2 regions of the Anaerobacillus sp. ABR4_321 genome follow, and region 1 is predicted to be linked to the other one. Evidence: a T-box and tRNA genes for the amino acid it is inferred to sense, from the RefSeq annotation. Region 1 holds a T-box; the other holds one or more tRNA genes.
What was found. The T-box of region 1 lies ahead of ACXADT_RS09740 (valine--tRNA ligase). A T-box ahead of a tRNA ligase gene usually reads a tRNA of that ligase, here a tRNA-Val.
Positions count from the first base shown of each region.

Region 2: it encodes a tRNA-Val, which carries the amino acid that the T-box ahead of ACXADT_RS09740 (valine--tRNA ligase) is inferred to sense. The anticodon was not compared.

Region 1 covers NZ_JBSWTK010000001.1:1,899,209-1,902,693, forward strand. The annotation lists gene ACXADT_RS09730 (hypothetical protein) at 1-801, shown strand, start outside; gene ACXADT_RS09735 (hypothetical protein) at 798-998, opposite strand; T-box leader at 1,157-1,382, shown strand; gene ACXADT_RS09740 (valine--tRNA ligase) at 1,446-3,485, shown strand, end outside.
Region 2 covers NZ_JBSWTK010000001.1:224,626-228,110, reverse strand. The annotation lists rRNA gene ACXADT_RS01265 (23S ribosomal RNA) at 1-769, shown strand, start outside; rRNA gene rrf (5S ribosomal RNA) at 899-1,015, shown strand; tRNA gene ACXADT_RS01255 (tRNA-Asn) at 1,026-1,100, shown strand; tRNA gene ACXADT_RS01250 (tRNA-Ser) at 1,102-1,193, shown strand; tRNA gene ACXADT_RS01245 (tRNA-Glu) at 1,209-1,283, shown strand; tRNA gene ACXADT_RS01240 (tRNA-Val) at 1,427-1,502, shown strand; tRNA gene ACXADT_RS01235 (tRNA-Asp) at 1,510-1,585, shown strand; tRNA gene ACXADT_RS01230 (tRNA-Met) at 1,628-1,704, shown strand; tRNA gene ACXADT_RS01225 (tRNA-Phe) at 1,898-1,973, shown strand; tRNA gene ACXADT_RS01220 (tRNA-Thr) at 1,978-2,053, shown strand; tRNA gene ACXADT_RS01215 (tRNA-Tyr) at 2,126-2,210, shown strand; tRNA gene ACXADT_RS01210 (tRNA-Trp) at 2,218-2,291, shown strand; tRNA gene ACXADT_RS01205 (tRNA-His) at 2,311-2,386, shown strand; tRNA gene ACXADT_RS01200 (tRNA-Gln) at 2,393-2,467, shown strand; tRNA gene ACXADT_RS01195 (tRNA-Gly) at 2,476-2,550, shown strand; tRNA gene ACXADT_RS01190 (tRNA-Cys) at 2,561-2,635, shown strand; tRNA gene ACXADT_RS01185 (tRNA-Leu) at 2,662-2,751, shown strand; tRNA gene ACXADT_RS01180 (tRNA-Leu) at 2,784-2,868, shown strand; gene ACXADT_RS01175 (hypothetical protein) at 3,035-3,160, shown strand; gene ACXADT_RS01170 (YetF domain-containing protein) at 3,206-3,485, shown strand, end outside.

The DNA of each region.
Region 1 (3,485 bases):
TTAAAGTTTAATGGATATGTACCGTTGATCAACACAAAGTATGGCGATACGTTTGTAGTGGTAGAAGATCGTGTGCTGTATTTATCTCATTGGATCGAAGAAGGAAGTGTTAATCCGTCATTAAAAGAGTCTCAGATGATTCAAAGGCTAGCAGAATTACATGGGTATTCCGTAAAGGATCATGCCTTTTCTGAAGAATCCATCAAGCATTTCTATGAAAAGATGGTCGTACTCAGAGAAAGTCGTCAGTTCGAAATGGAAAAGTACGTTAACGATATTGAAAAACGCATCTATCTCTCTCCATTTGAATTGGCTGTTGCGACCCATTTTCATCAACTCATGAAAAATTGTGACCTATCAAAGTCACGACTAGACTATTGGTTTGAACAAACGAATGAAACGAAACGATACAGAACTGTGCTCTGTCATGGGAAGTGTTCAGCTTCTCATTTTGTTGTAGGAAGAGAAAAAGGATATTTCCTTAACTTCGAAAAATCCGTAGTAGACTCTCCGGTGAGAGATCTTACGTACATGATTCGTGCTTCGGTACCACCGTTTCAATTCAACCCAGATACGTTAGTCTCAAACATTTCTCACTATGAAAGTCAGTTTGCTCTGCATGAAGAAGAAAAGGATTTGCTCGCAAGTTATTTGTATTTTCCTGAATCGTTGTTTAACAGTGTGACACATTTTCTATCGAATCAGAGAGATTGGTCACACATGAAGCATGTCCGTCATTTCACCAAAAAAATAGAAGTGATGAATGGAATTACGACGACACTACAAAATATGCGTGCTTAAATCCATTCAAAATAAAAACACACTTCTAATGCTACGAGGATAATCAAGATAAGCACATCCACTGAAGTTGGAAAGAGAATCGTTCTTATCGCCTGAAAGAAGATAAAAGGCGGTACGAATTGCGCCAGTATGTCTCTGAATTTGTAAAAAGCCGGTGGAAGCTGATAGCGGTTGAGTCCTCCAAATCGCTTTTTCATGTATAGGTCCCCTTCATAGTACTCTCGATACAATCAGGTTATGTTTGGACAGTAGTTTGGGTGATTAAGTAAAAAAGAAAGTGGTTATGATAGTAAAAAGGGCTAATAGTATCTTGACGGTTTTTTATACAACAGGTAAACTTATGAATACAAATAGTCGACAGGCAACGATAGGGAGTAGTAAAATGTGAACCCTTCAGAGAGAGAAATCATTCGCTGCGAGATTTCTTAGGAACGTAACATTTGAAGTCGCCCTGGAGCTGTTTCTCTGAAATCGTAGTAGGAGAGACCGGTGAATCCGTTATTCAATGAAGCGTACAGCTTCTCTCTTTTTTCTGGAGCTGTAAATAAAGGTGGTACCGCGAAACTTCTTTCGTCCTTTTCACTAAGGATGGGAGAAGTTTTTTTGTTTGCTATCGACTTATTGATTGGAAAGGATGGATGGTAATGGCTAATAAAGAGCTAACGATGCCGACAAAGTATGATCCACAGGCAACTGAACAGAAATGGTACCCGTATTGGGTAGATGGGAAGTTTTTTGAAGCAACAGGTGATAAGGACAAAACGCCTTACACGATTGTTATTCCACCACCGAACGTAACAGGTAAGCTGCACCTCGGGCATGCATGGGATACAACGCTTCAAGATATCCTCTCTCGTTTTAAACGAATGCAGGGTTATGATGTACTTTGGTTACCGGGGATGGACCACGCTGGTATTGCCACTCAGGCAAAAGTAGAAGGAAAACTACGCGAAGAAGGGACTTCTCGCTATGATTTAGGAAGAGAAAAATTTCTTGAAAAGTCATGGGAATGGAAAGAAGAATATGCAGACTTTATCAGAAGTCAATGGGCGAAGCTTGGCTTATCTCTCGATTATTCTCGTGAGCGTTTCACGCTTGATAACGGCCTTTCAAACGCCGTTCGTGAAGTCTTCGTTAAATTATATGAGAAGGGTCTCATCTACAGAGGCGAATACATTATCAACTGGGATCCTCAGACGAAAACAGCTCTTTCTGATATTGAAGTTATCCATCATGAAGTAACAGGACACTTTTATCACATGCGTTATCCACTCTCAGATGGCTCAGGGCATATCGAAATTGCGACGACGCGTCCAGAAACGATGCTCGGAGATACAGGGATTGCTGTACACCCTGAAGATGAGCGATATAAGCACCTTATTGGTAAGAAAGCGATCCTTCCGATCGTAGGACGAGAAATTGAAATCGTAGCTGATGATTATGTTGATATGGAGTTTGGATCTGGTGCAGTAAAAATCACTCCGGCACATGATCCTAACGACTTTGAAATCGGAAATCGTCATGACTTAGAGCGTGTTCTTGTGATGAACGAAGACGGTACGATGAACGATAATGCTGGTAAATATAAAGGGATGGATCGCTTCGAATGTCGTAAGCAGCTCGTTAAGGACCTTCAAGAAGCAGGCACACTCTTTGAGATTGAAGAGCATGTTCATTCTGTAGGGCACTCTGAGCGAAGCGGTGCAGTTGTAGAACCTTATCTTTCAACGCAATGGTTCGTTAAAATGGGACCTCTTGCAAAACAAGCGATCGACCTTCAGAAATCTGAGGACAAAGTAAACTTCGTACCTGAACGATTTGAGAAGACGTATCTTCATTGGATCGAAAACATTCGTGACTGGTGTATTTCACGTCAACTGTGGTGGGGACATCGTATCCCGGCTTGGTACCATAAAGAAACAGGCGAAATCTATGTTGGTGATGAAGCACCAAAAGACATCGAGAACTGGAATCAAGATGAAGACGTTCTTGATACATGGTTTAGTTCAGCTCTATGGCCTTTCTCTACAATGGGATGGCCTGATGAAGAAGCAGAAGACTTCAAGCGCTATTACCCTACGAATGTACTCGTAACAGGTTACGATATCATCTACTTCTGGGTAGCTCGCATGATCTTCCAAGGCATCGAATTTACTGAACAGCGTCCGTTCAACGATGTATTGATTCACGGTCTTGTAAGAGATTCTGAAGGACGAAAGATGAGTAAGTCTCTTGGTAACGGAGTAGATCCGATGGATGTTATCGAGAAGTATGGTGCTGACTCTCTTCGCTACTTCCTTGCAACTGGTTCTTCACCAGGGAATGACCTAAGGTTCTACTGGGAAAAAGTTGAGTCGACTTGGAACTTTGCGAATAAGATTTGGAACGCTTCTCGTTTTGCCCTAATGAATATGGATGGCATGGAATACGATGAGCTCGATCTTACTGGCGAAAAATCAACCGCTGATAAATGGATTTTAACTCGACTGAACGACACTGTCGACCAAGTAACAAGATTGATCAACAACTATGAATTCGGTGAAGTTGGAAGATACCTTTACAACTTTATCTGGGATGATCTATGTGACTGGTATATCGAAATGGCGAAGCTGCCATTGTATGGTGAAGATGAAGCCGCGAAGAAGACGACTCGTTCTGTTTTAGCTTACGTGTTAGATCAAACG
Region 2 (3,485 bases), 1.7 Mb from region 1:
AGAAGCCGGACCGCTAGGTTCGGTGGAGGCGTCGGTGGGATACTACCCTGGCTGTACTGACATTCTAACCCAGCACCGTGATCCGGTGCGGAGACAGTGTCAGGTGGGCAGTTTGACTGGGGCGGTCGCCTCCTAAAGAGTAACGGAGGCGCCCAAAGGTTCCCTCAGAATGGTTGGAAATCATTCGCAGAGTGTAAAGGCACAAGGGAGCTTGACTGCGAGACCTACAAGTCGAGCAGGGACGAAAGTCGGGCTTAGTGATCCGGTGGTTCCGCATGGAAGGGCCATCGCTCAACGGATAAAAGCTACCCTGGGGATAACAGGCTTATCTCCCCCAAGAGTCCACATCGACGGGGAGGTTTGGCACCTCGATGTCGGCTCATCGCATCCTGGGGCTGAAGTAGGTCCCAAGGGTTGGGCTGTTCGCCCATTAAAGCGGTACGCGAGCTGGGTTCAGAACGTCGTGAGACAGTTCGGTCCCTATCCGTCGCGGGCGCAGGAAATTTGAGAGGAGCTGTCCTTAGTACGAGAGGACCGGGATGGACACACCGCTGGTGTACCAGTTGTTCCGCCAGGAGCATAGCTGGGTAGCTACGTGTGGAAGGGATAAGTGCTGAAAGCATCTAAGCATGAAGCCCCCCTCGAGATGAGATTTCCCACAGCGTCAAGCTGGTAAGATCCCTCAGAGATGATGAGGTTGATAGGTTCGGGGTGGAAGCGTGGCGACACGTGGAGCTGACGAATACTAATCGATCGAGGGCTTAACCTAAAAAATTGGAATACGATGTTGCGTGCTATCTAGTTTTCAGGGAATAAAATTTTCCTTGAAAAATGACAAAATATATTGTAATATATATCTTGTCGCTAGCAATCACACGAAAGTGCGAGCTGTTAGAAGTCTGGTGATGAAGGCGAAGAGGTCACACCCGTTCCCATGCCGAACACGGAAGTTAAGCTCTTCAGCGCCGATGGTAGTTGGGGGCTCTCCCCCTGCAAGAGTAGGACGTCGCCAGGCTAAACATTATTCCACAGTAGCTCAGTGGTAGAGCTATCGGCTGTTAACCGATCGGTCGTAGGTTCGAATCCTACCTGTGGAGCCATGGAGAGCTGTCCGAGTGGCCGAAGGAGCACGATTGGAAATCGTGTAGACGGTCAACGCCGTCTCGAGGGTTCGAATCCCTCGCTCTCCGCCAGCTACATACTAGATTGGCCCGTTGGTCAAGCGGTTAAGACACCGCCCTTTCACGGCGGTAACACGGGTTCGAATCCCGTACGGGTCACCATTTTTCAAAGAAGCTTACGGGCTTCTCACCCAAGGGTTCCCCCGCAAGATGCAATCTCAAGAAGATTCGCAGCGGGACTAGCTAACGCGTCGGAATCCCGTACGGGGTACGGGTCACCAACTTAATTTATTGTTTTACTCTGTGGAGGATTAGCTCAGCTGGGAGAGCATCTGCCTTACAAGCAGAGGGTCGGCGGTTCGAGCCCGTCATCCTCCACCATTTCAAAGGTCCCGTGGTGTAGCGGTTAACATGCCTGCCTGTCACGCAGGAGATCGCGGGTTCGATTCCCGTCGGGACCGCCATTTTCAATCAACATAGTTGGTTTAGAAAATTCATTATATTATCGCGGGGTGGAGCAGTTCGGTAGCTCGTCGGGCTCATAACCCGAAGGTCGCAGGTTCAAATCCTGCCCCCGCAACCAATTTAAGATTTCTAACTACGTCGAATAGACTTCTTGCTAGAAATCAATGGGAGTACTCGGTAGAGTGCAACCAAAAAATTCCACTACGTCGAATAAGCATCTTAGCTGAATTTTAATTGTAGCCCTTTAGGGCAACCTAAACTCTTACTATAAGCTAGATCTAAATAACGTAAAAGCGGAATGTTTAAAACATGGCTCTGTAGCTCAGTCGGTAGAGCAGTGGACTGAAAATCCACGTGTCGGCGGTTCGATTCCGTCCGGAGCCACCATGTTGCCGGTCTAGCTCAATTGGTAGAGCAACTGACTTGTAATCAGTAGGTTGGGGGTTCAAGTCCTCTGGCCGGCACCATTTTTCTCAAAAAGGTATCAATTTCCATTGTTTTTATATATAGTATATATTACAATGATAATTGCCTGTTTTGGAGGGGTAGCGAAGTGGCTAAACGCGGCGGACTGTAAATCCGCTCCCTCAGGGTTCGGCGGTTCGAATCCGTCCCCCTCCACCATTTTGATAGGGGTATAGTTTAAAGGTAGAACAGAGGTCTCCAAAACCTCCGGTGTGGGTTCGATTCCTACTACCCCTGCCAATTAAGATTTAAAATAATGGCGATTGTGGCGAAGTGGTTAACGCACCGGATTGTGGTTCCGGCATTCGTGGGTTCGATTCCCATCAGTCGCCCCATTATGTTGGGCTATAGCCAAGCGGTAAGGCAACGGATTTTGATTCCGTCATGCGCTGGTTCGAATCCAGCTAGCCCAGCCATATTAGTTGCGGAAGTAGTTCAGTGGTAGAACACCACCTTGCCAAGGTGGGGGTCGCGGGTTCGAATCCCGTCTTCCGCTCCATTTTTATAACGGCGGCATAGCCAAGTGGTAAGGCACGGGTCTGCAAAACCCTTACGCCCCGGTTCGAATCCGGGTGCCGCCTCCAATCTTCATATTTTTTTAAAAAGTCCTGCCGGAGTGGCGGAATTGGCAGACGCACAGGACTTAAAATCCTGCGGAGGGTGTACCTCCGTGCCGGTTCGAGCCCGGCCTCCGGCACCATTTACTTTCCGAAATTAAAAAATTGTCTTTATGCCGGTGTGGCGGAATTGGCAGACGCGCACGACTCAAAATCGTGTTCCGTGAGGAGTGTCGGTTCGAACCCGACCACCGGTACCAGTTACATATTTGATACTTAAACGTCAGGATTTCTACAGTGTAGAAGTCTTTTTTTATTGTCTTAAACCTTCGATAGAAACAACCACTTCTTCATAATGTCTCATCTTTCAGTGAAAACTAGAATGTGTGATAGCCGAGATCGACTTCATGAGAAGGAGGAGAGGGTGTGTTGGATTATTCATTGTTATGGAAAGCTGTATTACTCGTTGTTGGAGGAACGTTCATCTTGCGGATTGCAGGACGAAAATCGATTAATCAGATGACGATCGCTCAGGTCGTTATTATGATTTGAATGGGTTCCTTGATCGTACAGCCGATTGCTGGGGAAAATGTGCTAGTGACGTTGTTAATAGCTTTAGTACTCGTACTTACTCTGGTTTTAATCGAACTTGGAGAGCTGAAAGTCGACTGGATCGAAGGATTGGTTTCTGGGCGGTCTAAGATGGTTATTAAGGACGGTACATTGCAAGAGAAAGAACTAAAAAAGCTGAGGTTAATTGTTGATCAATTAGAAATGAAATTAAGACACTCTCAAATCTCCTCGATCGAAGACGTTCAGGAAGCTACAATGGAAGCGAATGGCCAACTGGGTTATACACTAAAGCCTCACATGCAAG